3 regions of the Mycobacterium liflandii genome follow, and region 3 is predicted to be linked to each of the others. Evidence: riboswitches for the same ligand, from Rfam matches in the RefSeq annotation. Region 3 holds a riboswitch; each other region holds the start of a gene.
What was found. A riboswitch is a leader RNA that binds a small molecule or an ion and turns the genes downstream of it on or off. The one in region 3 is predicted to bind magnesium.
Positions count from the first base shown of each region.

Region 1: linked by a shared signal. The riboswitch ahead of CKW46_RS03865 (hypothetical protein) and the one ahead of CKW46_RS18090 (Rv1535 family protein) in region 3 are both predicted to bind magnesium.
Region 2: linked by a shared signal. The riboswitch ahead of CKW46_RS14060 (PPE family protein) and the one ahead of CKW46_RS18090 (Rv1535 family protein) in region 3 are both predicted to bind magnesium.

Region 1 covers NZ_CP023138.1:823,499-833,491, forward strand. The annotation lists gene CKW46_RS03855 (SGNH/GDSL hydrolase family protein) at 49-2,061, shown strand; gene CKW46_RS03860 (O-methyltransferase) at 2,065-2,730, opposite strand; M-box (ykoK) riboswitch at 2,836-3,006, shown strand; gene CKW46_RS03865 (hypothetical protein) at 3,305-3,520, shown strand; gene CKW46_RS03870 (NRAMP family divalent metal transporter) at 3,628-5,376, shown strand; gene CKW46_RS03875 (L,D-transpeptidase) at 5,428-6,183, opposite strand; gene CKW46_RS03880 (LysR family transcriptional regulator) at 6,599-7,531, shown strand; gene oxc (oxalyl-CoA decarboxylase) at 7,515-9,278, opposite strand; gene CKW46_RS03890 (FadD7 family fatty acid--CoA ligase) at 9,545-9,993, shown strand, end outside.
Region 2 covers NZ_CP023138.1:3,117,825-3,127,817, forward strand. The annotation lists partial or broken gene CKW46_RS14050 (PPE family protein) at 702-2,053, shown strand; gene CKW46_RS14055 (PPE family protein) at 2,064-3,293, shown strand; M-box (ykoK) riboswitch at 3,478-3,653, shown strand; gene CKW46_RS14060 (PPE family protein) at 4,133-5,293, shown strand; gene CKW46_RS14065 (PPE family protein) at 6,377-7,657, shown strand; gene CKW46_RS14070 (PPE family protein) at 7,744-9,150, shown strand; gene CKW46_RS14075 (DUF732 domain-containing protein) at 9,409-9,771, shown strand; gene CKW46_RS14080 (MgtC/SapB family protein) at 9,979-9,993, shown strand, end outside.
Region 3 covers NZ_CP023138.1:4,055,818-4,065,810, reverse strand. The annotation lists gene CKW46_RS18100 (carboxymuconolactone decarboxylase family protein) at 155-718, shown strand; gene CKW46_RS18095 (nitronate monooxygenase) at 851-1,984, shown strand; M-box (ykoK) riboswitch at 2,162-2,331, shown strand; gene CKW46_RS18090 (Rv1535 family protein) at 2,617-2,850, shown strand; partial or broken gene CKW46_RS18085 (glycosyltransferase family protein) at 3,093-3,818, shown strand; gene CKW46_RS18080 (class I SAM-dependent methyltransferase) at 3,920-4,591, opposite strand; gene CKW46_RS18075 (glycosyltransferase family 2 protein) at 4,693-5,442, shown strand; gene CKW46_RS18070 (GAP family protein) at 5,560-6,294, opposite strand; gene CKW46_RS18065 (glycosyltransferase) at 6,319-7,563, opposite strand; gene CKW46_RS18060 (hypothetical protein) at 7,627-8,589, opposite strand; gene CKW46_RS18055 (condensation domain-containing protein) at 9,015-9,993, opposite strand, start outside.

The DNA.
Region 1 (9,993 bases), 2.9 Mb from region 3:
GACCCCGCGCCGGATTCTTCTGCTACCCGCAAACGTTGGATTGCTCCGGTGCGACGTGCGGGCCGCACCGCAATCTGGGACCGCGCGGGGCGACAGCGCGGAATTCCTGCGCTGGACGGCCTGCGCGCGGTGGCCGTCGCGCTGGTGCTCGTCGGGCACGGCGGCGTTCCCGGAGTGGGCGGCGGCTTCATCGGCGTGGACGTCTTCTTCGTCCTGAGCGGCTTCCTGATCACCTCGCTGCTCTTGGACGAATTGGGTCGCTCCGGTCGGATCGATCTGACCGGATTCTGGATTCGCCGCGCGCGCCGGCTGCTGCCGGCGCTGGTGCTGATGGTGCTCACCGTCGCCGCGGCCCGCGAGCTGTTGCCCTACCAGGCGCTCACCGGACTGCGTAACGACGCGCTGGCGGCCTTCCTGTGGATGGCCAACTGGCGGTTCGTCGCACAGAAGACCGACTACTTCACCCAGGGCGCGCTCCCCTCGCCGCTGCAACACACCTGGTCGTTGGGGGTGGAGGAGCAGTACTACATCGTATGGCCGCTGTTGTTGATCGCGGTGACACTGCTCTTGGCGGCCCGGGCCAGGCGCTATTTCCAGCGGGCCACCCTCGGCGGCGTCCGGTTCACCATATTCGTGATCGGCACCCTGGGGGCCCTGGCCTCTGGCGCGGCGGCCATTGTCTTTGCGTCCGAGTCAACGCGTGACCGGATCTATTTTGGCACCGATACTCGGGCCCAGGCCTTGTTGGTCGGCGCCGCGGCGGCGGCGTTGTTGGTGCGCGATTGGACGGCGCTCAACCACGGCTGGTGCCTGGTCTGGACCCGGTGGGGGCGGCGCGTCGCCCGCTTTCTGCCGGTCATCGGGGTGGCGGGCTTGGCGGCGCTCACCCACTTTGCCACCGGAAACGTCAACGAGTTCCGCCACGGTCTGCTGATCCTGGTCGCCCTGGCCGCGGTCTTCGTGGTGGCGCCGGTTGCGCTGGAACAACGCGGAGCGGTCGCGCGTTTGCTGACGTGGCGCCCGCTGGTCTGGCTGGGCACCATCTCCTACGGCATCTACCTGTGGCACTGGCCGATCTTTTTGGCCCTCAACGGCGAGCGCACCGGGTGGACCGGAATGCGGCTGTTCGCCGCGCGGTGTGCCCTCACCGTGGCTATCGCCGCGTTGTCGTGGTGGCTGTTCGAGCAACCGATCCGGCGCTGGCGCCCGGCGCGAGTACCGCTGCTACCCCTGGCGGCGGCCACCGTCGCCAGCGCGGCCGCCGCCACCATGCTGGTTATCCCGGTCGGCACAGGCCCGGGCCTGCGTGAGGTAGGCCTGCCACCCGGCGTTTCGGCGGTCGCCGCGGTCTCACCGTCACCGCCGGAGCCGGCCGCGCCGGGGCCAGCCGCCGCGCCACGAGATCCGAACCGGCCATTCACCGTTTCGGTGTTCGGTGACTCGATCGGCTGGACCATGATGCATTACCTGCCCGCCACACCCGGATTCCGATTTATCGACCACACCGTCATCGGTTGCAGCCTGGTGCGGGGCACGCCGTATCGCTACATCGGTCAGACATTGGAGCAACGGCCGGAGTGCGATACCTGGCCCAGCAGATGGTCCGCCCAGGTCAGTCAAGACCGGCCCGATGTCGCGCTGCTGATCATCGGTCGCTGGGAGACCGTGGACCGGGTGAACGAAGGAAAGTGGACTCACATCGGAGACCCGACCTTCGATGGGTATCTCAACTTCGAATTGCAGCGGGCGCTCAAGATCGTCGGATCCAGTGGTGTCCGGGTGATGGTGGCCACGGTGCCCTACAGCCGGGGCGGCGAGAAGCCGGATGGCCGCTTGTACCCGGAGGACCAGCCGGACCGGGTCAGGCAATGGAACGACATGTTGCGCAAGACAGTTAGCCAACACCGAAACGTCGGGATCATCGACCTCAACAAGAAGCTGTCCCCAGATGGGGTTTATACGGCCAAGGTTGACGGGATTCAGGTGCGCAGTGACGGCGTTCACCTCACCCCAGAGGGTGTGAAGTGGCTGATACCGTGGCTCGAGGAGTCGTTGCGCTAGTCGTTAATCGGCCGTGCGACAGCTGATTTCCATGCTGTCGCGGCTTCTGGCGGGAAAGTTGAAGCTCACGTAGCCGTTGGCGGGGTCCCGGATGTAGTCCAGGTACGGCCGGGAACCGGCGGACTCGGTGTTGTCGGCAAGGATCAATGCACCCGCCGGCAGCACCGGCTCCAGCAGCCTGACGACGGGTAGGTACAGGTCTTTCCAGCCGTCGAGCAGCACGAATTGGACCAGTCCGGGCACGGTTGTCAGCGTCGCGAGCGCATCCCCTTCGGCGACGGTGATCACGTCGGCCAGCTCGGTGTCGGCGAAGGTCTGCTTGGCGGCGGCGATCTTGCTGGCGTTGAGTTCGGTGGTCACCACCCGGCCGCTGCCGTTGTCGCGAACCGCGGCCGCGAGATGGATGGTGGATATGCCGAACGACATTCCGAACTCGACGACGGTCGTGGGTCGGATCGCACGGATCAGCGCATACATGAGTCGGCCGGCCTCCGGTGTCACCGGGATGTAGAACTCGCTCATCGCGTCGGCCCGTTGCTGCGCATCCCCAGACCACAGCCGTTCGATTTCAGCGCGTCGCTCGCGCAGCGCCGTCATTTCGTTTGCGGCTGCGGCGTACATCCGGTCCAGCGCCGCGGCGACTTTGGCGTCCTGCAAAGTGGTGCCCATGCCGGCGAGGGTAGGCCGCCACCATCGCCAGTGCCATCGTTGGTGGTGGCCGTTACCAAATAGCCGTTTGACGAGCAGCGGGTTTCGGTGCGAGCATGGTTCCCGCAAGCACCTCGGTAGGCGAGGCGTCTGCATGGATACAGGCCACTGACCCCGAACGTCGAGAGATGCCCCGGGTCAGGACAGCTCTTCCCGGCCTAAGGGTTGAGCCCAAGTGGCTTCCGGATAGTCCGGATACGCCGTGCAGTGCCGAAGCTCCCACGAGAGGAGTGCGTTCGACGATGCGTCGCCGTACGGTCATCCCTCTTGCATAGGTGATGTGACGACACCCCCGTGTGTCATGGCCGTGAGGAGGTGAGGGCGAGACATGAGTGACATCAGTCCGGGCGATAGTCCCTATCCGAAATCCGTCTTCCCCCGATCCGGTTCCGGCATTTCTTCTACCGCCTAAGCCTTGTCGGGCCTTCACCAGGATCTGTGCCCAATCCGTGGGGCACCAGCGCCATGAAGGCCCGGGACACCTTGACGCGTTGAATGACGTAAGCCGATCGGTTTTCCCACCAGGAGTAAGATCATGGCTTTGGTTGCTACACAACGTATTCCCTACATGACCGGTTTTCCGGGACGTTCGCTGCTCAGTGCGGGCCGGCGGCTGACCAACAAGTGGTCCGCCCACTTCGTCCTGACACCGCAGGAGCGCGCCAACTGCTACGTGTCCAGGATGCCGATCGCGGTGGTTACCGCGTCGCTGGGTGGACATCCAGATCTGGGCACCAACAACTACCGCTAATTCCCTGAGCCGCAACGAACTCGGCGGCGGACGCTGACCCGGTGTCCGTCGCCGGGAGTGGCTTGCGCTGTCCGGTTCGCCACCTCTGTATCGATAGCGAGACGTTGATGACCTCGATATCCACTTCGCGTCGCGGTGCCCCGAATTCCGCTGTGCACTCCGCCGACGCCGCCGTCCTGGATTCGGCCCATACCGGCGACATCGTTGGTGCGTTCGGCCGGATCCGGCGGGATGGCGACGGCGTAGCTTCCCGGCGGTGGCAGCGTCTGCGGACCCTGATGGTCATCAGCGGTCCCGGGCTGATCGTGATGGTCGGCGACAACGACGCCGGTGGTGTCGCCACTTACGCTCAGGCCGGCCAGAACTACGGGATGACCCTGCTCTGGACCCTGGCCTTGCTGATCCCGGTGCTATACGTGAACCAGGAAATGGTGTTGCGCCTGGGTGCGGTCGTAAGGGTCGGGCACGCGCGACTGATCTTCGAGCGCTTCGGCAAGTTCTGGGGCGCGTTCAGCGTCGGCGACCTGTTGATCCTCAATGCGCTGACCATCGTCACCGAATTCATCGGCGTATCAATGGCCCTCGGCTTTCTCGGCTGCCCGAAGGCGGTCGCCATCCCGGCCGCCGCGGTGCTGTTGTTCGCGGTGGTCGCCGGCGGCTCATTTCGCCGCTGGGAGCAGATGATGTTTCTGCTGATCGCGGTCAACGTGGTGATCATTCCGATGGCGCTACTGGTGCATCCGACGTTCTCGGGGACGGTGGGTGGTTTGGTGCCACGCTTCCCCGGAGGACTGGACTCCACGGTGCTGTTGCTCATCGTGGCGATCGTCGGCACCACGATCGCACCATGGCAGTTGTTCTTTCAGCAGTCCAACGTGGTGGACAAGCGCATCACGGCGCGCTGGATTCCCTACGCACGAGCGGATCTGGTACTCGGCATCGTCGTGGTGATCGTCGGGGCGACAGCGCTGATGGCGGTGACCGCATTCGGCCTGGCCGGCACCTCCGACGTCGGCCACTTCAGTGACGCGGGCGCGGTCGCAACGAGTTTGACCAACCACTTCGGCTCCACCGTGGGCATCCTGTTCGCAGTCGTGCTACTCGACGCATCGCTGATCGGCGCGAACGCCATCGGGCTGGCCACCACCTATGCCGTTGGCGACGCGATGGGCAAAAGGCACTCGCTGCACTGGAAGATCAGTGAGGCCCCGCTGTTCTACGGCGGCTACGCGGCGCTACTTGCGATTTCAGCCGCGGTAGCGTTCAGCCCCGACTACTTGCTCGGCTTGGTGACCCAGGGTGTGCAGGCCCTCGCCGGCATCCTGCTACCGTCGGCAACGGTATTTCTGGTGTTGCTCTGCAACGACCATGCGGTACTGGGTCCGTGGGTAAACACCCTGCGGCAGAACATTATTGCTTGGACCACGGTCTGGTGTCTGGTCTTGCTGTCGCTGGCGCTGACGGTAACGACCTTCTTTCCGCGCCTGTCGACCGCCGCCATCGAGATAGGTCTGGTGGCCGGCGCGGCGATCGGCATGATGGGCGGCGCTGCGGTGCTCATCACCGGCCGCCGGCGCAGCGGCCGACGCGACGCGGAGGCCATCTCGCAATCCCTGGGCGGCGGGCTGGATCCCGGGGAGGTCGATGAGATCAACGACGCCAAGTTGCTCAGCCGTGCCGAACGGCGTGCCATTCGCCAACAGGACCGGGCCCAGTGGTGTACCCCCAATCTGACCGACCTTGCCCGCCCGGCCATGTCGCCGGCACACCGGCTGGGCCTATTCACCCTGCGGGCCTACCTCGTGGTCGCGGTGGTGCTGGTGGTTGTCAAGGTGGTGCAGGCCGGGATCGGCTGACCGGCTGGATGATTCAGCCGGCAGCCAGCACCGTTGTGCGCGCCGCAAAGACTAGCCGACCACCTCGATCGGATCGCCGACGTTGACGCTGTCGAAGTACCACGCCGCGTTATCCGGGCTCAGGTTGATGCACCCGTGGCTCACATTGGCGTAGCCCTGTGAGTTCACCGACCACGGCGCCGAATGGACATACACTCCGCTCCACGTGACCCGAACCGCGTAGGAGGCGGTGATCATGTACCCCTCCGACGAGTTCAGCGGGATGCCGATGGTGCGGGAGTCCATGACAACGGTGCGCTCTTTGGACAAGGCGGTGAAGCTGCCGATCGGAGTGGGGCGACTGGGTTTGCCCATCGACGCCGGCATGGTGCGCAGCACGTCACCGTTGCGGCTGACGGTGAAGGTGTGCGCGGAGATGCTGGCCACACCGAGCAGCTCGTCACCGGTCTCGAAGCCGGTGGTCAGTTCCTGCACCCCCACCGAAACGCGCGTGTGGGTGGGCCAGTATCGGTCCGGCACCCACTGCACGAGGTTGCTTTGGACCCACTGGAAGTGTCCGGTCATGTTGCTCGGTGAAAGGACGTGAATGGTCCGTTGGGCGGCGCGGCGGTTGGTCACTGGCGCGGTGAACGTCACCACCACGGGGTGCGCCACTCCTACCACCGCTCCGTTCGCGGGCAACACCGAAGCAACGCCCGGAATCGGCTCTGCGGCCGGCAGGGCCGCGGTGGCGGGACTGCCCGCTGCCACGACCGCCAATACTGTAATCGCAACCATAACGAATAGATAACGAATTATTCGACGCATGGCGTCCGCCCTTCGAGATGGTGCGAGCAACTAAACGCATTCTAGTTGTTAGGTGCCCACTCGCGGGGTGTAGCAAACAATTCTCAGTTAGCCTGGGGGTCGGGATTCGGGCCCATATTCGGGGTCTCGGGTGAAACTCCTCGGTGCGCCGAAAATCAATCCGGAATTGACGTTGGCGCAGATTCCGGGGTCGGATTCGCTGGTAGCGATACCGATTCCGCGTACGTCCGGGCTGGCTCGTCGCGCCGCGCCTGCGGTCCAACCGCGCTGCGGGGTAACGAGAACCGCCCAATGGCGCGCGGACCTTGTCGCGACGGTGCAGGACCTGGCGGCCCAATCGGGGACCGGCGGGCGACAACGGTCCGGTGGGGGCGATAGCCTCAGCGAATCGGTACCCATGACCGAGGAGGTGTCAGTGCTCTTCCGTCAACTGGAGTACTTCGTCGCGGTAGCTCAGGAACGCCACTTCGCCCGGGCGGCGGAGAAGTGTTATGTGTCGCAGCCCGCCTTGTCCTCGGCAATCGCCAAGCTCGAACGTGAACTCAACGTCACCTTGATCAATCGGGGCCACAGCTTCGAGGGGCTCACCCCGGAGGGTGAGCGGTTGGTGGTCTGGGCCAAGCGGATCATCGCCGAGCACGACGCCTTCAAGGCAGAGGTGGACGCGGTGCGATCGGGGATCACCGGAACGCTGCGTTTGGGCACCGTTCCGTCTGCCTCGACAACTGCGTCGCTGGTGCTGTCGGACTTCTGCTCGGCGCACCCGTTGGTGAAGGCGCAGATCTGTTCCCGGTTGGCGGTCACCGAGCTGTACCGGCGGCTGCGTGACTTCGAGCTGGACGCCGCCATCGTGTATACGTCCTCCGACGATGGTCATGACGTTGACTTGGTGCCGCTGTACGAGGAGCGCTATGTGCTGCTGGCGCCGCCGGAGATGTTGCCCCCGGGCGTGTCGACGCTGAGCTGGCTCGATGCCGCGCAGCTACCACTGGCCCTGCTCTCCTCGGATATGCGAGACCGGCAAATCATCGACGCGGCCTTCGCCGACCACGCCATCACGGTCAGTCCGCAGGTTGAAACCGATTCCGTTGCTTCGCTGTTCGCTCAGGTCGCCACGGGGAATTCGGCGTCCATTGTGCCGCACACCTGGCTATGGACCACACCCGCGGGCGGTGAGATACGCCCGGTCCAACTGGTCAGCCCGGTGGTGAAAGCCCAGGTCGCCTTGGCTACCAGTTCCACCGGGCCTGGATTTCCCGTCGCCAGGGCGCTGATGACCAGCGCCCAGGGGCTCGCGTTGGATGAGTTCTTCCAAACGCGGCTGATGGAGATCAGCCGCCGGCGCTGACCCGCGCTGGGGTGGCCGCGCTAGTGGGATTTAGGCTGGCTAGGTGCCCGCTCTCCACACCGGCGGCCGGGTCGAGTTCGCAGTCGATGACGGTGGGTCCGTTGGATGCGAGCGCCGCGGTCAGCGCCGACCGCAGCTCAGTCGAGGTGGTGACGTGATATCCCTTGCCGCCGAATGCTTCTGCGATCAGCTCGTGGCGTGCGTGGGCGCTCAACACAGTGGGGGCGGGGTCGTTGGGACTGGCGTCTGTGGCCTGGGCCTTGGTGGCCTCGTCGCCACGGTAGACGCCGCCGTTGTTGAGGATGACCACGGTGACGGGAAGCTGGTAGCGGCAGATGGTCTCGACCTCCATGCCGCTGAAACCAAATGCACTATCCCCTTCGATTGCGACGACGGGCCGGCCGGTCTCCACCGCGGCCGCGATGGAGTAGCCCATGCCGATACCCATCACCCCCCACGTTCCCGTGTCGATACGGTGACGCGGCAGCTGCATGTCGATGACATTGCGGGCCAGGTCTAGCGCGTTGGCGCCTTCATTGACCAAATACACGTCGGGATTATCGTGCAGCACAGTGCGAATGGCGCCAAGCGCGTTGTAGAACCGCATCGGGTGCGGATCCTCGGCCAAGCGTTGCAGCATTTTTGCTTCGTTGCGTGCCTTGCGTTCGGCGAGCTCGGTGGTCCACGGGGCCCTGGTCGCGATCGGATGCCGGGCCAGGCCGTCGGACAATGCCGCCATCACCGAGCCGATGTCGCCGGTCAGTGGCGCGGCAATCGGGCGGTTGCTATCGAACTCCGATGCCGCGATGTCGACCTGGATGAACTTGGCGTCGGCCGACCACTGCGGTGACTCGCCGTGGCCGAGTAGCCAATTCAGCCGAGCCCCGATCAGCAGGACAGCGTCGGCGCGGGCGATGGCAAGCGAGCGAGCCGCACCCGCGGAGCGCGGATGCGAATCCGGCAGTAGCCCCTTGGCCATTGACATGGGCAGGAACGGAATTCCGGTCGTCTCGATGAAGTCCCGGATCGCGTTGTCGGCCTGTGCATATGCCGCGCCCTTCCCCAGCACGATCAGCGGACGTTGGGCCTGGCTGAGGATGGTCAGTGCGCGATCGACGGCCTCGGGTGCGGGCAATTGCCGCGGGGCCGGGTCGACGAGGCGCCAAACGGTCGCCGCGGCGGCCGTCGCGTCCATCGCCTGACCGAGCACCTCGCCGGGGACGTCGAGGTAGACCCCGCCCGGGCGGCCCGAGATCGCGGTGCGCAACGCGCGGGCAATGCCAAGCCCGACATCTTCGACCCGATTGATCCGGTACGCGGCTTTCGCGAATGGGCGGGCCGCGTTGAGCTGGTCGATCTCCTGATAGTCGCCACGTGCCAGATCCACGATCGCCCGCTGGCTGGACCCGGAAATCTGGATCATCGGGACGCAGTTGGCGGTTGCGTTGGCCAGTGCGGGCAGCGCGTTGAGGAAACCCGGGCCCGACGTGGTGAGGCACACCCCGGGCCGGGCGGTCAGGAAGCCTGCGGCGGCCGCCGCGTTGGCGGCGGAGGCTTCGTGGCGGAATCCGATGTAGCGGATTCCGCGGGCCTGCACGGTGCGCGCCAGGTCGGTGATGGGGATGCCGACGATTCCGTAGATCGTGGCGACGTCGTTGGCTTTGAGTGCGTCGGCCACCAGATGGAAACCATCGGTCAATCCGCCTGCGGCTGTCGCGTCGCTGGGAGATGCCGATTGTGTGGTCATGGTGGCGACTCCTCGGGTGTGTTGGTGGCCGGTGGCTTGATCACCACTCTTATCGGGTGCCCCCGCTGTGTCCAAGACCGGTTCTCTATCCGACGATTCACTCCGTCTATCGAGCGGCGGCTACGGCGTAGGCCGGCACCACCGCGACTCGATAGCCGTCGACTATCGACTGGTAGCCGGTCAGTATTGGACAACGCGTACCGATCACCGGCAGGGTGCTGATCAGGTGCCAACTGCACCGGTAATACCTGGAGGGAGTGCACGCGATGGCATCGGACTCGATCACCGGCGGCCAGGCAGTGCCCGCGCACGTCGGGACCCAACCCTGCGACTCGGCCGCCGGCCCTCGGCTGGCGGATCTGGTGGAGCTGGCGGCGGCCCAGCTGCCGGAGGCAACCGCGGTCATCTTCACCGCCGATCGTGTCGCGGTCAGCTATCGCGACCTGGTCCGCCTGGTCGACGACCTCGCCGGGCAGCTGACTCGGGCCGGCCTGCGGCAGGGGGAGCGGGTGGCGTTGCGCTCGGGCAGCAACCTCGAGTTCGTGGTCGCGCTGCTGGCCGCGTCACGCGCGAATCTGATCGTCGTTCCGCTGGATCCGGCGCTGCCGGTCGCTGACCAACGCGCCCGCGCCGGGGCCGCAGGGGCACGCGTGGTGCTCATCGACGGCACCGGACCCGGCGACCGGGATGAACCGGCGGTTCGATGGTGGCCGAT
Region 2 (9,993 bases), 940 kb from region 3:
ATCGGAATTGGCATCAGTGGTCGGGGGATGCTCCGGGGCGCGCTGGTTCGCCCCGTGGATGGATTGAGATCAACTCGGCTCATCGCGCACCGTTGGGCGGATACGCTATGTCATGCCAAAGCTTGCGCAACACCGGCCGCCCGGTCCAGCAAACACTGCTGGCGGCTTGAACCCGAGTTGCGCAACCACCGCGCACTCCCGTGGGCGCCGGATTGCGACGGGAGGTGGGCGGGACTGAACCAGTTGACAGTGGTTGTGCGAAGTTGGTGACCGTTTCCATCCGATCCGGTCCGGGCAGAAATTCCGCCGTCTGAATCGACTGGCGCCGAGTGCCCGAAGGCACGCGCGAACTGATTGTGCACGTGCCATCGGCAACATCCCGACACCACCACAGCGGCCGAGCCAATAGCCGGGTCGGGCTATCCCAAAGAGGAGAAAGTCCGATGTCTCTTGTCATGACGAGACCGCCAGTCCCGGCACTGCCGGCCGGCAGGCTAGCCAACCAAGGCCCTGCCCCTGTCCGGGGCGAATTGTTTTTGGCTGCAATAGAAGTAGCTCTTCCCGCCCCGGGTTTTGGAAGCGCGCGGCGGCAGCCTGAACCTGATCATCGACGGCGTACCGACACCCTCTCGGCGCGCGGGCTTGGATCGCTTGCGCCGATGATGGCCGCGTCGAGTGCGGCCGGGTAGGGGGCGTTGGAGATGGATTTCGCAGCACTGCCACCAGAGATCAATTCGATACGCATGTATTCGGGGCCGGGCTCAGCTCCGATGCTCGCTGTGGTAACAGCCTGGGATGGGCTCGCTGCCGAGTTGCGCTCGACGGCCGCCGCATACGAGACGGTGATCGCCGTGCTAACCGGTGACGGCTGGCTGGGGCCGGCCTCGGAGTCGATGGAAGCCGCCGTGTTTCCGTACCTGGCGTGGATGAACATCACCGGAATGCAGGCTGAGCAAACCGCCCGCCAAGCGGCAGCGGCGGCGGGCGCGTTTGAGGCCGCGTTCGCGATGACGGTGCCCCCGGCGCAGGTGGCCGCCAACCGCACTCAGTTGCAGACGCTGGTTGCCACCAATCTTCTGGGGCAGAACACGCCCGCCATCGCCGCTACCGAAGCCGCGTACGGCGAGATGTGGGCTCAGGACGCGGCGGCGATGTATGGCTACGCGGTCGGCTCTGCAGCCGCATCGACGCTGACACAGTTCACCCAGCCGGCGCAGACCACCGATCCAAGCGGGCTGGCCAGTCAGTCGGCGGCGGTCACTCAGGCAGTAGGCAGCACAGTCGGCAACCTCACTCAGACGGAGCTGCCACAACTGATGTCCGCGGTGCCGGCGAGCCTGTAGGGGCTGGCCTCACCAGCGGCCGCATCGCCGATAGACGCCATTCCCGGATCCGGGCTGCTTGCCGCACTGCTGAACTTCCTGGATGGCAACGACTGGAACCCGTACGGGGTCTTTTTGAACTCGTCATTGGTGAACGGGTTCGTCTCAGCCGGATACGTCAGCCGTGCCGTCGTCGGACCCGCAATCTGGGCCGCAATGGCCGATATCAATGCAGTGGCACTGGGTGCCCAGGAATCGGCCGCGGTACCGCCCATGGGGTCCGGCGAAGGAAATCCGTCGTGGATACCCGCGGCATCATCGGCAAGCCCGGAAAGTTTGCCGGTTCTGGGTGAGGAGACGGCAGCCACGCTGGGGACTGGAGGAATCTCGGCGGGTATGAACCAGGCTGAGCTGGTCGGGCGAATGTCTGTTCCCCAAAGCTGGGCGTGGCAACAGCGGTGGCCAATCACGCCGGTGCGGCAGCCCCGGGCGGCGGCTGGACCAGTACGGCCGTTGTCCCCGAAGCGGCAGTCGGGATGCCCGGCATTCCAGGTATGCCCGCGGGCATTTACGGGCACAGCCTCGGCAATGCCCCCGGTACGGATTCCGCCCAACGATCATGGGGCGCCCGCCAGCTGCTGGATGACGAGACGGAAGTCACCGTGACATCGACGATCGGTTCCGGGACTGCCGCGGCTACCGAATCTGCCAGCATGACTCCCTCGCGTTGAGGCTCGGGTAATGGTCTTGCCGGCAATGGATTTCGGGGCCCTGCCACCGGAAGTCAACTCCCTGTGCATGTATTCGGGCCCAGGGTCAGCGCCCATGCTCGCCGCTATGGCGGCGTGGGATGACGTTTCCGCGGAAATGCTTTTGACGGCAGCGGCATACGAGTCGGTGCTCTCGGCTTTGCTCAGCGACGGCTGGCTGGGGCCAGCTTCGGCGGCTATGGCGGCAGCGGCGGCCCCGTATGTGACGTGGCTGAGCGCCACCGGGCTACAGGCCGCGCAGACGGCCGGTCAGGCGGCGGCGGCCGCGGCGGCGTTCGAGGCCGCGTTCGCCATGACGGTGCCGCCGAGTGTGGTTGCGGCGAACCGGGTGCAGTTGCTGACGCTGGTGGCTACCAATTTTCTGGGCATCAACACACCGGCGATCGCGGCTACCGAGGCCGAATACGCCGAGATGTGGGCGCAGGATGCGACAGCCATGTACGGGTATGCGGCCGGTTCCGCGGTGGCATCCACGTTGGAACCATTTTCGGAACCAGCACACACCGCCAGCCGCTCCGGGCTGGCGGGTCAGACCGCGGCGGTTGCCCAGGCGGCGAGTACCGCTATGGGCGGCCTCACGCAGACCGAACTGCCCCAACTCATGTCCGCGGTACCGGCAAGTCTGCAAGGACTCGCCGCACCGGCGGCGGCACCGCTGGACACCATTGCAGGGTCGGGTCTGCTTGCTGACATCCTGAACTTTCTGGACGGCAACGATGGAAACGCCTTCGGGACCTTCTTGAACTCCTCATTGGCAAATGGAGTCATCTCGGCCGGATACACGGCTCCGGGGATCGTCGTGCCCGCCGTGATATCGGCAATGGCCGACGTCAATGCGTTGGCCCTAGACGGCTTACCAGGGATTGCGTTGCCAATTACGGGATCCGATTCCGGCGATGCCGTTTGGACAAGAATGACAGTTCCGCAATCGGGCCTGGGGGGAGTCGCCGCGGGAACCAACCAGGCGACCATGGTGGGTCGACTGTCGGTCCCGCCGAGCTGGGCGGGGACCACCGAAGTGACAGATCATGTCGCCACCGCGCTCCCGGGCGCTGGCACCGCTACCGCCCCGGAGGCGAGTGCGGCGATGCCTGGCGTACCCGGGGTACCTGCTCCGGGCGCCTACGCGCGCAGCTACGGCACCGGACCCCGGTACGGATTCCGGCTGACGATAATGCCGCGCCCGCTCTCGGGCGGCTGAACAACGCGCTTGCACCGAAGCCGGCGGAGTTGCGCCGCTCCGCGTGTGTGACCTGAAGACAGCGAAAAGCGCTGCGATGAAACAAAACCCGGCACACGATGGCGCATCGCCTTACCGGCATGATCGGGCAGCCACGGGCGCGTTGGGTTGACGGTCACCGCTTCGAGTGAAACTATGACCTCTGCAAGCACTTCGCTAGGTGAGGCGTCTGCACGGATACAGGCCACTGACCTCGAACGTCGAAAGACGCCCCGGGTCAGGACAGCTCTTCCCGGCTTAAGGGTTGAGCCCAAGTGACTTCCGGCTTGAAAGCGTCGGATACGCCGTGTGGTGCCAAAGCTCTGACGAGAGGGGTGCCGCGCTCAGTCGTCGTGCTGGGCACTCGCCTCTATGTGCTGTGTGACTGGCACCCCGCGTGCCCCGGCCCCGAGGAGGTGAGTGCGAAGTGAGTCCCGGTGATAGACCGTATTCGAGACCAACGGCCATTTCGTTTCGATCCGATCCCGGCGCCCTTTTCGTTATCTGACACGGTTTCATCCACGTTTGTTTGATCGGCACGCCTTAGCCTGTGCTGCGGACGTGTAGCTGAAGCGCGCGAAGTTGCGGTATCGGCGCTGTGTCGTTGTGCGTCAGGAGAAGCCCGATGCCATGTGGCCCCTGGACCGATATAAAGCTGGGCCACAACATAATTCGGTGGATAGCGCCCATGTATAGGGCACCGAGCGTGCACCGGAGCGCAATCGGGCGCTAGGGCTACGCAACCCGATGCCCGCCCCGCGTCCCACTCGGCCGTAACGGCCGCCAACGCCATCACGGCCAGGTAGAGAAAGAAGCCAGCGATGACCGCCAGTCTGGATTTCGCCACACTGCCACCCGAAATCAATTCCGCACGTATGTATTCGGGGCCAGGCTCCGCCCCGATGCTTGCCGCAGCCTCAGCCTGGAAGGGCCTGGCTGCGGAGCTTCGCGTCACCGTGTTGTCCTACGACTCAGTGCTCAGGGCGTTGACCGGCGAGGAATGGTACGGCCCGGCGTCGGCCTCGATGGCGGCTGCGGCAGCGCCGTACGTGGCATGGATGAGCACCACCGCCGCGCAGGCTGAGGAGAGTGCGGTACAGGCGGCAGCCGCTGCGGCAGCCTACGAAGCTGCCTTCTCGGCCACCGTGGCGCCCACGGTGATTACAGCTAATCGGGCTCAATTGATGGTGCTGGTCGCGACCAATGTGCTGGGGCAGAATACTCCGGCAATCGCAGCCGTAGAGGCCCAATACTGCGAGATGTGGGCCCAGGACGCCATGGCCATGTACGGCTATGCCGGCTCGTCGGCCGCCGCCACGCGGCTAAGCGAGTTCCTCGAGCCGCAGCACAACACCAATCCGGCTGGGCTGCTGGCACAGCAGTCAACGCTGGCCCAGCTGATGTCGGCAGTTCCCAACGTGTTGCAGGGACTGGCGTCTTCCAACACTTCGGCATCCGCGCCGTCCGGGCTGCTGAGCACGTTGCTGTCCGGCAATGGCCAGTCCTGGCTAGCCACGCTGTGGTCGGAGTTCGGGCCCAACGCCAATATCTGGAACACCATCGCCTCGACCGGCTTTCTGCTGCCGAGCAATATGGTCACCCCCTTTCTCGGCATGCTGGGCACCGCAGCGGTGGCGGATGCGGCCGAGGACGCGCTCGGAACCACGGGTTCTGGCGCGCTCGGCGGTGCGCTTTCCGCGCCGCTCGGGTCCGTCGGTGGCCAGGCCGGGCTGGCGGCCGCGGGCAACGCCGCCATCGTCGGCAAGTTGTCGGTGCCGCCGAGTTGGACGGGGGCAGCTCCACTGGCCAGCCCGCTGGGTTCAGCCCTGGGCGGCACACCGATGGTCGCGCCTCCGCCGACGGCGGCGGCCGGCATGCCCGGCATGCCGTTCGGGAATATGGCTGGGCAGCCGTTTGGGCGGGCTTTGCCCCAATACGGCTTCCGCCCCATCTTTGTCGCCCGCCCTCCCGCGGCGGGATAGCTGCGGGGAAATCTGCGGCCGAGGCGAAGTCGGATCACGCAAAGGACATCGTCGACCACGTCCGGTAGTCATGTTGCTCCGTGGGCTGCGGTATTTGCAGCGCACAAGCTTCACGCCCGGCCGCGGGACCGTCATGGCACGCCGGGCGATGGCCTGCCAGCAAACCTGCAGCAACCAGCCAGCCGAGTAACAGCCGATTGTGAACCTGGTTGCCCGCGAGGTGCGTAACCTTCCTCCGACGCAAGGAGAACGCCCCATGACGAGCAGCCGTCAGTTCGGTGAAGTCGATGCTTACCCGGTCGTCTGGAGCCCCGGCTCCGGCTGATCCGGTACTGCGCCGGTAACTGCCTGCGCCACGGGAGTGGACATCGTTCCCCCTGGCAGTTGGCGACGTTCGCACCCACGTGTTCAGCAATCAAACTCCTCGCCATCACGCATCAAATCCGGGAGGCCATGCGGCAGCCTTATCCGTTGGTAGCGTCGCACCGTCGGTCATTACGGTGGGTAGCGTGAAATTACTACATGAATTCATATTAGTGAAACTGTAATGCTGTTCTTAGTGGGACATTTCCGCTCGTTCGAGAATGGCGCCGTGCGATTTCGCCTGCAAAATACAAATATGGACTTGTGTGTCAATAATCGCCCATCGATCGTGTTTGTCCTCTGCGTTGATGGTGAACGCGGCTCCGCCTGGGCGGTGGTTTGCCATGAGTTGGGTTATAACTGTGTCTAGGTGCATAGGTAGTGGCGGCAGTGCATCGCTGAGCGGAAGCTTCACACGCGCCGCTGGGGTGGTGAGATCGATTTTTAACATCGAGATCACGCGGCGGGAACGCGGTGCAAATATGCCTCATTCAAGATCAACGTCGTATGCGGCCATGGGGGCGCGAATAGTGGCTAGCCAAAGGACGATTTGGGATTTTTTCCGCGGGGATATGAGATAGTTTTTGTTGTGGCTCGGTGGATCAATCATTGGAGAGTTCAGGGGGTGGTTAATGAGTTCGATAAGAGCCGAGGCCAGCATCGTGCGGGACTACAGCTTCGTGATTACCCTGGCGTTCAGCTAAGAACCGGAGGTAGCAGATGATTGACTTTGGGGCGCTTCCGCCGGAGATCAACTCGGGGCGGATGTATGTGGGGCCAGGCGCGGCGCCGCTGATAGCTGCGGCCGCGGCGTGGGACGAGCTGGCCGCCGAGCTGCAATCCATGGCAGCTTCGTATGGCTCAACGGTCCAAGGCTTGACCGTGGCACCGTGGACCGGTGCGTCGTCGATCACGATGGCGGCAGCGGCCGCACCCTACGTGACCTGGATCAATACCACGGGCGTTCAAGCCGAGCAGGCCGCCACCCAGGCGAAGCTGGCCGCCGGCGCGTATGAGACGGCATTTGCGGCCACGGTGCCACCGCCGGTGATCGCGGCCAATCGCGCGTTACTGATGGCGCTGATCGCGACCAACATCTTCGGACAAAACACTCCCGCTATCGCGGCCGCCGAAGCCCAATACCTGGAGATGTGGGCCCAAGACGCGGCGGCAATGTACGCCTATGCCGGCACTGCGGCCGCGGCCTCGGCGCTGACGCCATTTACCGAGCCGCCGCAAACCACGAATCCGGTGGCGGGGGCCGCTCAATCCGTCGCCGTGGCCCAGGCCAGCAGTACCGCCGCCAGCTCAGACGTAGTGTCCCAGCTGGCCGGACTGATCACCTCGGTACCGAATGCGCTGCAAACCCTCGCGACAACGAGCGCCGCACCGACCGCGGCGTCCATCCTGCCCGAGGTGTCCCTGCCTCCATGGCTCGCCACCAACCTGGCGAACTGGAATACCATCATGGCAACCTTGACCGGGCCATTCTCACTGCAGGGGATCAGTTCGATACCGGGTGGCCCGTTCCTGTCTTTCGGGCAGGTCTACGCCTACGTGCAAAACGCTCAGGGGCTCAACGCCTTCTACAGTCCGAAAGCGATCACCGGGACGCTGGCGCCGCTGGTTCCGGAGATCAGTCCCGGCGGCGTCGGATTGACTTCGGCGTCGGTATCGAACTCGGTATCGGGGACGATGGGGCGCGCCGCCCTGGTGGGCAGCATGTCGGTGCCGCAAGGCTGGACTCAGGCCGCACCCGCGATGCGACTGGTCTCATCGGTGCTATCCACCAACCTGGCGGCCGCGCCGACCGCTGGGCTACCGGGCGAGGCGGGGGTCTTCGGCCAGATGGCGCTGTCCAGCCTCGCCGGACGTGCCATGGGGGCCAGCACGTTTGGTTCGTCCAGTGGGGGTGTCGTGGCGAACTCGCTCGGCGGGGTTGTTGCCGAGGCCGACCCAGCCGCCGCCACCATCATCGTGATCCCGGCGCTCGACGAATAGGACGCCGACTGCCATGAATCACGAGAACTCCTACAGCAGCCCGGCCCGGGCGATCCAGGCACAGAAGTCCAGGTAAGGGGTACCGCATGTTCTATGCAGCGTTTCCGCCGGAGATCAACTCGGGCCGGATGTACACCGGTCCTGGATCGGGGCCGTTGCTGGCCGCCGCGGCAGCCTGGGACGCGGTTGCCGCGGAATTGCAGTCCACGGCCGCCGCGTTTTCCTCGGTGATCGCAAGCCTGACCAGCGGGCCATGGATAGGTCCGTCCTCGCTGGCGATGGCGGCCGCGGTCGCACCCTACGTGACGTGGATGGGCGCCACCGCCGCACAAGCCGCGCAGGCGGCGACACAGGCCACCGCCGCGGCGACCGCCTACGAGACCGCGTTTGCCGCACACGTGCCACCGGTCGAGATCGCGGCCAATCGCGCGCAATTGGCAATGCTGGTGGCCACCAACCTATTCGGCCAGAACACTGCGGCCATCGCCGCGGCCGAGTCGCAATACGCTGAAATGTGGGCACAAGACGCCACCGCGATGGACGGCTACGCCAGCTCGTCGGCGGCCGCCAGCGAAGTCACGCCATTTGCCGAACCACCGCAAGTCGTCAATGCTGCCGGGTTGGCCAGTCAAGCCGCAGTGGTGGGCCAAGCTGCCGCTGCCTCCCCGGCCGCCACCGTGCAGGACCTGCTGGCAACTGGCCCCATCTCCTGGTTACTGCAGTTGGGTGCCGACCTCAGCACCGGCTATACCGCAGCGGTCACCGCGCTGCTGAACGGCCTTTTCGGGCCATCCGGCGCGACGACCTATTTAACGCTGTACAACGCCATCAAGACTCCGCTGAACTTCACCACCGGGTTTAACGACATCGGCCTGCTGATCAACTTCCCCGCCTCGCAGTTCCTCAAGTTCGCCCCGCACCCCGGGCTCGGCCCGCTTCCCAAGGACGCGTTGGGAGGCGGCCTCGGGCTGGCTCCGCACTGGAACCAGGGCACGCTGTTCAGCGCGATACAGCCGGAGGCGATGACGCCGCACTGGGGGCGCGGCACCCTGGTCGGAAAATTGACGGTTCCACCGAGCTGGGCCGCGGCCACGCCGACCATCAGGACCGTAGCCGCCGCGCTGTCGGCCGCCGGACCCGAGGCCGTCCCGGCAGCGGCACTCGGCGAGGGAGGGCTGCTCAGCTCCATGGCAGTGGCGGGCATGCTCGGAAGTGCCTTTGGTGCCGGGGCCCCGGACGCGTACAAACGCGCCGGCGTCCGCAGTCGCCTCACTCCGCTCAAAGACCTCAAAGACGCCACTTCACCGGAAAAGTTGAAACGTCTGGTCGCGCAAATATCGGAGAAGCCCGAAAGTGTCCAGCACCATACTGTCGATCAGGAAGGTCTTGACAGTCTCTTGGAGCAGCTGGCGAAGAAACCCGGTATCCATGCTGTGCACCTGTCCAAAGGCGACAAAGCCAAAGTCGTGCCCACCGATGCGCAGCCAGGCTAGTGGGGAAGTGCAGTTCGACGTTGGAGCTGCCCAATGATGGGCCCCGATGCCGGGATCTCGAAGCGTCTTACCCGCGCTGCGCTGCCACAATCGCGTCACTAGAGCGCCAAATAACCTGCGCGCCAAGAAGATTGGAACAGCATTCGGGGAATTTCGACTCGCAACGGTGGGCATCATCGATGCCAGTGCCGCATTCCGCTGCGGCAGTGGCTAGACCACACACATTTAACAGCTATGCCCCAGCTCGAGCTGGAATAATTGGCAATAGGCAACTGCTGTGGGATCGGAGAATGGCTAACAATGAAAACGCTATTTGCTCTCCTCGGGCTGTCTGCCATGATTTGGCTGGCCGCGCCCGCGCACGCACACCCTGACGAAGGCGGGGGGGACGATGTCGGCTTTCTTGCCGCACTGCAAAATGCCGGTATCACTTATTCCAACCCGGACCAAGCCATCGGATCGGCCAAGGCGGTGTGCTGGTGTCTGGACGGCGGCGAATCCGGCCTGGAACTGGTTCATGATATGAAGACCCACAATCCCGGATTCAATATGGAGGCGGCATCGCAGTTCGCTGTGCTGGCGGCGACCTACTACTGTCCGCATCACCTCAGCCACGCCTGATCTAGCAGGTCGCGGCTTTCGGCTCAACCATGCGGCCGAAAACGAAATTGCCCAAATCGCACCGAATGGATCGCCCCTGAGCCGCCGGTAGGTCGTCGCTGAGTACCACTACGATGCGGCCGGTTCGCCTTGACTCCACCTGTCGTTAACCCAGGCGTGCTTAGCTGCCGTCGCCATCGTGTCGGTCAGGAAGGGAGTGCGACGCCAGTGCAGAACCTGAGC
Region 3 (9,993 bases):
AATGCGTGTCGCGGGACCTGTCCAATGCCGCGGCAGCGCGCAGTTTGTCATGTGATGGCCGTTTTGTGCTGCGCCGCAACGAGTCTGCAATTGACTCGCGAGTTGATAGTTCATAGTGTGCTGGTAGTCGGCGAGCCCAACGGAGTGATAGACTATGACTATTCCCCGCGTGCCACTACTGTCGGTCAACGAGGCCAAGGCCGCCGCCGACGAAGCGGGCGTGCCCAACTACATGGCTGAGCTCAGCATCTTTCAGGCGTTACTGAACCATCCGCGGCTGGCCCGGACCTTCAACGACCTGCTCGCGACCATGCTCTGGCATGGCGCCCTCGACCCTCGGCTGCGCGAATTGGTGATCATGCGGATCGGGTGGCTTACCGCGTGCGACTACGAATGGACCCAGCACTGGCGCGTTGCCTCCGGCCTGGGGGTCTCCGCCCAGAACCTACTCGGGGTGCGTGATTGGCGCCAATACAACGGATTCGGTCCGACCGAGCGTGCTGTGTTGGCGGCGACCGACGACATCGTGCGCGACGGCGCGGTGAGTGCCTCGAGCTGGGCGGAGTGTGAGCGCGAATTGCATGGGGACGTAACGGTTCTTACCGAACTCGTCACCGCGATCAGTGCGTGGCGCATGGTTGCCTCGATCCTGCACAGCCTCAAGGTTCCGTTGGAGGATGGCGTGGCGAGCTGGCCGCCCGATGGCTGTTCGCCCTAGCGGCAACGTCGCCGCAGTTGCGGAACAGCACGGGTGAATTCTTCGGCCGAGTTCGCGAAGGCTGAACACGTAACGCGTTGAGTGTCATGCGATTCGATTGACATATCGGTCTGGGATTCTTAGCGTCGGGAAATGCGAACCAGAGTGGCCGAAATGCTCGGCGTCGAGTTTCCCATCTGCGCTTTTAGCCACTGCCGAGACGTGGTCGCCGCGGTGACCAACGCGGGCGGTTTCGGGATTCTGGGTGCCACCGCTCACAGCCCGAAACGGCTGGAGAGCGAGCTGACCTGGATCGAGGAGCAAACGCGCGGAAAGCCCTACGGAGTTGACCTGTTGTTGCCGCCCAAATACGTCGGGGCGGAGCAGGGAGGAATCGACCCGGTGCAGGCTCGCGAGTTGGTGCCCAAAGCGCATCGGGCGTTCGTCGAGGAACTGCTGGCCCGCTACGGCATCGCACCGTCCCCGGAAGCCGGAGCGGAGCGGATTTCGCGATCCGGGGGAGGGCTCAACATCTCGCCGAAAGGCTACGAGCCGCTGTTGGACGTGGCCTTCAGCCACGACATCCGCCTGATTGCCAGTGCGCTGGGGCCGCCGCCGAGCGATCTCGTCGAGCGGGCTCACAAGAAGGAAGTGCTGGTAGCGGCCCTGGCCGGGACCACCCAACACGCGCGACGACACGCGGCGGCCGGTGTCGACCTGATCGTCGCGCAGGGCACCGAGGCCGGCGGTCATACCGGCGAGGTGGCCACGATGGTGCTGGTTCCCGAGGTGGTGGATGCGGTTGCGCCGACACCCGTACTGGCCGCCGGCGGCATCGCCCGCGGCCGCCAGATCGCCGCCGCACTGGCCCTTGGAGCCGAAGGCGTGTGGTGCGGGTCGGTTTGGTTGACCACCGAGGAAGCCGAGACGGTCCCGGCGGTCAAGGACAAGTTCTTGGCGGCGACCTCCTCGGATACCGTGCGTTCGCGGTCGATGACGGGCAAACCGGCACGGATGCTGCGCACCGCCTGGACCGACGAATGGGCCCGCCCCGATACCCCCGAACCCCTTGGTATGCCGCTGCAGACCACGCTGATCACCGATTCGCAGATCCGAATCAACCAGGCTGCCGTCCAACCCGGAGCCAAGGCACGGGAACTGGCCACCTATTTCGTGGGTCAGGTTGTCGGTTCGCTTGACCGTGTGCGGCCGACTCGGTCGGTGGTGCTGGAGATGGTCGAGGAGTTCATCGACACCATCGGGCGGCTGGAGCGACTCGCCGATTGATCGTCGACACCTGATTCAAAGCCATCTCAAATACATCGACTTCGGTATCAAAAGCCCAGGTCAGAAGCGTCTAACCTGGCGAAAAGCTGTCAGCGTGCCGGGGGAAAGCGTAAAGAATCGGACACGGGCACCGGTTCACGTTGACCCGCGCAGCCCGGTCATGCATGATCGGTCAGGCAAGCACCTCGTTAGGTGAGGCGGCTACACGAACATAGGCCACTGACCCCGAACGTCGAAAGACGCCCCGGGTCAGGACAGCTCCTCCCGGCTTAAGGGTTGAGCCCAGGTGGCTTCCGGTTTACCGGACACGTCGTGTGGTGCCAAAGCTTTGACGAGTGGGGTGTGGATTCTCCGACGTTCGTCGGGCATCTGTACTCCTTTGCGCATGGAAATCGTGCGGTTATCCGCACGCGTCGTGGTTGTGAGGAGGTGAGGGACGCATGAGTTCCAGTGGCAGTCCGGGTCGATATCCGGGCTATGTTTCGTCCCGATCCGGCCCCAAGCGCGACGTCCTCAGCTGAATCTGCCCACGCAGATGGTCTGCGGACCAAACGCTCTTGGATCGGAATCGCTACGGGACGGGACATATCAGTCCAATTCATTCTCGTTTCGAACCTGTCCGGGAGGGCATCATGACCGTAGCTGTTTTCGACGAAGTGGTAACCGTATCGCCCGCGCCGCGGCTGACGGTAGTACGCGATGGAACGCCACCTCCGGCTCCGGCTGCCAAGAAGAAGTCGGCCAACCGCAGCGACTTCGTCGGGGGCGACCCGCTGGTCGCCGGCGCGGCTCGGTTGCTGAGCGTTCCGGTGCGCCACGTCTACGCCGCACTCTGGCGCGTTGGATTGCTCGAAGTCCAGGCGTGAGCCATGGATTGCGAGCATCGCAGCCTTACGAGCGAGTCCGTAGCTGACGCACGGTTCCAAGGGGTTGCCACGCCACAGACGTAGGCGTCTGTGTTCTGTGGCTTGGCAACCCCTTGGAACTATTGGCGCGCAACAACCGCGTCCGCGCGCCGGGTTGATGCAGTCGGCGTTGGGCGGCGGCCCCGCCCTTGGCGTCGACTGCGGCGCTGGTTCCGGAATGGACTTGGGCGCCGACCCGGTCAGTGTACGGTCAACTCATGTCCGTACTGATTATTGTCCCGGTGTTCGGGCAGCATGAGTACACGCATGCATTGGTCGGTGACTTGGAGCGCGAGAGCGCGGAGTATCTGATCGTCGACAACCGGGGCGACTACCCCAAGATCGGCAATGAACGCGTTGTCACGCCGCGTGAAAACCTGGGCTGGGCGGGGGGGAGTGATCTCGGATTCCGAATTGCGTTCTCGGAAGGGCACTCCTACGCGATGACACTCAACAACGACACCCGGATCTCAAAGGGATTCGTCGCCGGCCTGCTCGATCCGCGCCTGCCCGCCGATACCGGAATCGTTGGGCCGATGATCGATCACGGGTTCCCGTGCGCGGAAGATGACCAGAAACCCGAGGCCGCGAACTACATTCCCCGACCGCGATATCGGGCGGTAAGTGCGGTCGAGGGAACCGCACTTGCGTTGTCTCGAGAATGCTGGCGGTCGGTCGGAGGCATGGACCTGCGCACCTTCGGCCGCTACGGGTGGGGCGTGGACCTTGATCTAGCCCTGCGTGCTCGCGATGCTGAGTTCGGTTTGTACACAACCGAGATGGCGTACATCAACCATTTCGGCCGCGGAACGGCCAACAAGCATTTCGGGAAGTTTCGGTACTTGATCGGCGCCAACTCCGCCATGGAGCGGGCAATGCGGCGTGTTCATGGCCGTAAGTGGCGCAAGCTATTTCCCCCGGGACGCTGCCGCAAGCGGCGCCGGGAAGCCCGATCACGTACACGGCCCACCAGCTCGAGCAGTGACTTCGGCCGCTTCCTCAATCTGACGACAACCTCTCGGGATAACTCTCAGGAGGTGGGCTTTGAAGCTGATGGTGACGCGATGCAGGCGTATTGCAGGTATCGGCCATCGGCGAAGTATCCGAGGGTCAGTACGGCCAGCGCTACGCCAATGGCCCCGTTCCAGGCGTTGATTCCCGCGATCCGGCGTACCCCGAAGCCTGACGTCTTGAACAACCGCACCAGGCTCCTGCGGGTAAAGAAGCGAATGTAGGTGCGGTCGAAGGTGCCAAAATCCTCCTGCGGGAAATCCTTTCGAAACAGCACCTTGCTCAGAGCCGGTAGGAAACGGATGTTAGGGACCGCCGCGACGACGACGCCCTCGGACGTGAGCTTGCACCGAAGCTGTTTCAGCGTCGCAGTCGGGTCGACCAGGCGCTCCAAGACGTCGTTACAGACGATCACGTCAAAGTGGTTGTCCGGCAGCTCCGCGATCCGCTCGGCTACGGTGCCGACGAGTACCCGGTCGATAGCCGCGCTGGCCTGTTGGGCCGCTTGTGAGTCGGACTCGATGCCCCAGACCTCTGCGCCAGTACGCTCCTTGAGCGTTGCCCCGAGCGTGCCCTGCCCGCAGTGGAGGTCAAGGATCCGTTGTGCGGTTGTTGGAACGAACCGCAATATCTCCGTCTGCGTCGGGCGGTAATACTCAGTAACACTTTTCGATTCTCTGGCGATGTGCATGGCTGCTATTCCGTCCTGTAAAGCGAAGCGCCCCCGAGCATAGCCCCGTCGCGCCGGTCGTTATCGGGGTTCCAGCAACCAGATCCTGCTAGGATCGCTTCGTGTTGGGTGAGGCCTCAACCGGGGGGAATACCGATATGGCCGGCTCTCGGGAGCTGCGTTTCTCTATCGTCATTCCCGCACACAATGAAGAGGAATACATCGCTTCCACCCTCGAACACGCCAGTAGCCTTTCATATCCCACCGAGTCCTTTGAAGTAATCGTGGTGGAGAACGGCTCCTCGGACCGCACCCTCGATGTCGCAAGACAGTTCGAGGGCCGCAACGTCCGCGTTTTCACCAGCGACACGGCCGGAGTATCGGCAGCAAAGAACTTCGGTATCGACCGGCTGTCACCGCACAGCGACTGGGTGGTCTTCTTGGATGCGGACACGATCCTGAAGCCCAATTTCCTCCTCGATCTCGATGCGCAGTTGCGGGCATCACGCAAGACGCTCTCCGTGGGTACCACGAAGGTTCTGCCGCTCGGTGGCGGCCGGCACGCGCGCGCCTGGTTCGCCTGTTATGACCTACTGCACCGGTTGGGTGGCTCATATGCCATCCAGATAGCCAAGCGTTCGCTGTTTCCGGAGCTCAGATTCGACGAGCATCTCATCATGGGGGAGGACCTGCTGCTGATCAAGCAGGCCCGCAAGCTCGGCAAGTTCTTCTATGTGCCAACGGACACGGTCTATACCTCGACCCGCCGGTTCGACACCGTCGGGTACTGGCGGCTCTATTTCCAGTGGGCCTCGTTCGAAATATTGCCGCGGCGGCTACAAAAGCGCCGTGGCTACAAAGTCATCCGATAGATCGCTTTCCTACCGGGGAGTATTGGCCGCCCGGACGCCGGCGGCACAGTCTTGGACTGTTAGTCGACCATCGGGTCCGAAAGCATCCTGAATGGAACCACGCCGTGCGGGCCGTGCTCAGATGGTGCCCATACCGTTTGTGACCAGGGCAATACCTGCCAAGCCGACAGCAACGGCGATGATCTGGCGCCGGTGGGCTCGCAACCAGTTGCGCAGCCACCGCATGGTTGCCTCGGTGCGGCCGGGGTGCACCAGGTAGCTGATCAGCGGGATCTCGATGATCGCAAGCATTACCAGCAGATAGACGAAGGTCGCGCTGAGCTGCGTGCCCATTGCGGCCCCTGAGGCCCCGATGGCCGTGAGCGCCACCAGGTATTCGACCGGCGGTGGGCCGGCCGAGCTGAGGCCAACCACGAAGGCGGCCCAGGGAAACCCACCTTCGAGAGCGCCCTGAGCGCTCGCCATCAACCGGGAGAAGCGGGTCGGGGTCTCCGCGACCATCAGCGTCGACGAGTCTCCGGCGCCGGAAGCGACCAGCGCCGGTGAGCGCACCGAGAACCCCGTCGCGACCAGGGCAGCGACCAGCAGCGCGACGACGCCCAAGCCGACTTGTAGGTGCCCGACAACCGACGTTGCCGCCAGCGACGAGACGTTGTCGACAATGGCGTTGGCGAGGTCACCCAGCAGCAGTAGAACGGCCAGCGCGACGCCGATCCCGGTCGCCATACCGCCGAACCAGAATGCGAGCAGGTTCACCATCGGACGCGGCTTGGAGACCAGGAAGATGGCAACCCCGAGACGCACCGGCTCGGTCGCCGTCATCACCGCCAGGATCAGTACCGTGGTCCACATCTTCCCCTCCTTCCCCTCGCCGACTCAGCTAACCGACACCTCATTTTCCAGAAGATCTGCTGCCCGCGTGGCGCTTTCGCCAGGTTTGCTCATCTCATTTGCAATCGTGCGGGCGCGGGCGACGTAATCGGGACCCAAAATGCAGCGGAGATCGCTGACCAATGTCTCTTTTGTGGTCGACGCCAAACGACGTCCAGAGCCAATTTTTAGCCGTTTGATCTGCGCCAACCAGATCGGTTGTTCTATCCAGATCCAAAGGATCAGGGTCGGGATGCCAGCCCGCATACCCGCTGCGGTTGTTCCGGCCCCGCCGTGGTGCACGACTGCGCGACACGCCGGAAATACCGCGGCGTGCGATACCCTGGAGACCAACTTCACGTTTTCGGGGGCCTGCAAGCCGCCCAGATCATTCGAACCGGTGCAAATCAATGCACGTTCGCCCAACTCCGCACACGCCGCGCTGATCATGGCGATTGTTGCGGCGGGCGATTCCACCGGCATGCTGCCGAAGCCGAAGTAGATCGGCGGCGTTCCGGAAGCGATCCACGACAGCACCTCGTTGTCGGATTCTGTCGGCATTTCCAGGGTCAGGGCACCGACAAACGGTCGGCGATCGCCCCATTCCGCCCACTCGGCGGCCAGCCCGGGAAAGCAAAGCTCGTCATAGGCTTGGATCTCGAGTGAGCGGCCTTTCAGAATTCGCGAAGTCGAGGATGAGGACGCCTTGGCCATACCAAGCTCGCGTCGTTGCGCTTCCTCGGGATTTTTGGTCACGCGCCAATGCACCCACCACAGCGCTGAGATGACCGAGCGGTTCAAGCGCGGCGACAAGATCGGAATGACCCGGCTGTTCACCCGCGACGGGAGGAAGTGCATCGTTGCTAGCGGAATCCCGTAATACTCCGCGGCGTTCAAGGCGATGCCCTGGTGGATCATGCCGGTCAGGACCAGGTCGGCGCCGTCTGCCAGCGTTTTCAGGGTTCCCGCCATGTCGGACCAGGCCTGGCGCAGATCCGATATGCCCTCGCGCACCAACTTGATCGAAGTTTGCGGCTTCCAGAATTCCTGGAGGTTGTCCTCGTCGTTGAGCAGCTCGTCGGTGTCGGGGCCGTAGGGCACCGCCTCCAAGCCCGCTGCCGCGGCCACGCCGGTCAGGTTGGGGGGTACTGCGACGCGTACTTCGTGGCCTCGGCGCGATAGTTCCCGCCCGAGTGCAGCGCACGGTTCGACATCGCCTCGCGTGCCGTTTATCGCCAGTGCAAATTTCATCAGCGGCCCCCAACCACTTCTTCCGTCCTTAAAACCCCAATCGACCCAGCTACCCGGCCCCAGTCATCCGAGTAACTCCGCCTTGAGCGAATAGTCGGCAAGTGTTTTCTCCACCAGTCCTCTGAGGTACTGGTTCGAGTTCTCGGCGCCGGGTTGGTAAGCCGATACGCTGATGAATACCGAGTTTTCGAGCCGCCCGGAAAACAGATATAGCTCGCCGCTTTCCCGTTCAGAGCGTTGTCTGATGGCTCCCCGGTTGAACATGCGCGCGGAGGAATACCGGGCCCCGGTTCCGTCGACCCGGGTCAGAGCCTGACTGAGCTCGCCAAGATTGGAACAACCCACCGGCAGATCCGACGTTCCCATGGCCAGCACTTCCATTTTCCGGGCCAACCATTTCGGTGTGTAGGGCACCAGTGGAAGAGGCTTGAGCAGCTCGTTAGGGGCGTCTTTCAGCGCGGACAGGCTTTGTTTCGTCTCGTTGCGGATGAACTGCAAATCGGTTCGCGCGCGATCGGGGTCGAGATCGAAGGTGATCGCCGTGACAGCATTCGCCCGAGTGTCATCGTTGGTGCGTTCGCTGACCGGCATGATTATCGTGACGGCGCCATCTGTCGCCCGCACCCGGCCCATGAGTTGGGCAAGTCGGGTAGCAAAGGACACGAACAGCGAACCACTGGACCCGCTCAGATCGAGAGCACAGGAATCCCAGGTCTCCAGATCGCAGAACGCCGTCACCGATGGAGTCACGATCGGTTCATCGGCGCCGTCCGACACGGTCGGCGGCTTGCCGGTTTGGCCTGCTGCTCCGGTATCGCGTCTGAGCACGATGAGGATCAACGCGAGCAGGGCCCGGAAGACCTCTGGCAATCCACGAAGGGCATCCCATAGATCGACGAGCAGGCCTTCCATCCGGCCGCGCGATCCCGGCGGCGGATATCCGAAGTCCCGGGTGATGCCGTTGATGGCCTCGAAGACGGCGAGGCCACCGGCGACACCGTCCACCACCGAGTGGGTGATGACCACGCTGACCGCCGTGCCGCCGTCCTGCAGCGGAAGGACCCCCAAATGCCAGCAGGGCCCATACTCGGGGTCAACTGGAATCTGTGCGCGTTCGTCCAACCACGCCGTAATTTCGCTTCGCGGCCGGGGCGTCGCGGCGACGTCGATGTCAGGCGCTTCGTGGTAGGCGACCCATCGAGGACGACCGAAAGGCAACGGAGAGCGCTCGATCCGGCGCCCCAGTAGCCCATAGCCAAGGTTCTCGTTGAACCGCCGCAACCCGTCCATGTCCGCTTCGCGGTCATAAATCCACAAAGTCTGACCGACCGTTTCGAAACCGGTAGCCCGCAGCCTCAGGAAAGCCGCCTGGTCGAGAAAGGCGATCCTGTTATCCGTCATGGCCGACGAGCTGCGGGTCCGAGACGCGTTGAGCACCCGTTGTTTTCCGCCTAGCCGGTACGCCATGACGTCAAAGGGGACACCGTCGCAGGGGGTTCGTAGGTACGCCGGCTGTAGGCGAGGTGCAGCTGACTGCCGGTGCGCGAGGGCGCCGGTATCACGTCGCGTCCTTCGGCCACCCGAACAAACGCGGACTTCAGCGCCTCGACGTAGCGGGTAACCGACTCACGGGCCACCGGGTTGTTCGGGAACAACACCGTCAGCTGGGTCTCTTTCTCGAGCCGGTTCACCCGGATGTCAATCTGACCCATCATGCCGCCATCGTGGCAGAGGCGGGCGCGCAAACCTTCCACATGGGAGTTCGCCATAGCGGACAGCGGCGGAATGCCGGCGTCCAAGTAGAACAGCAAGGGTGCTCCCCACTGCCCCTCACGCAGCCACGGCACCAGCTCCATCACGCAGTCCAAGGGCACCTCCGCCAGGTCGCGACCGGAGTCGAAGGATCCCTGGGCTGCCTTGACGATCTCTCCGAACGACGATCCCACGGTCGGAACGGTGATCGGCACGAAGCCGGTGAACCATCCGGTCGTCATGAAGTCTTCTTCGGTGCGGCGGATGTCGATTGGGACAATCGCGTAGTACTCGTCGGCTCCGGTCAATTCGTGCTGGACCACGGCCGAGATTGCGAACACGCCCCCGCAGAACCGGGCCCCCGCCGACATACAGGCGGCTTCGAAAGCCAGGGTCTGGCGCTCGTCCATTAGACGGACGCCCATCATTTCGCACTGCGCGGAGGTATCGCCAAGCGGCAGTGGGAATTTGGGAAGGGAGCCGTCGTTGTTGTCGAAGAATTCGGTCCACTTGCTCATGACCGGGGAATCCAGGGTGAGACCGGAGATGTGCTCACGCTGCCGGTTGCAGTAGTTGTCGTAGCTGCCCGGTGCGGCCAACCGCAGCGGAGCTCCGCCGCTGACGAGGGCCAGGTACATCAGGTGAATCTCGGCAAACACCACGCCGACGAACATCGCG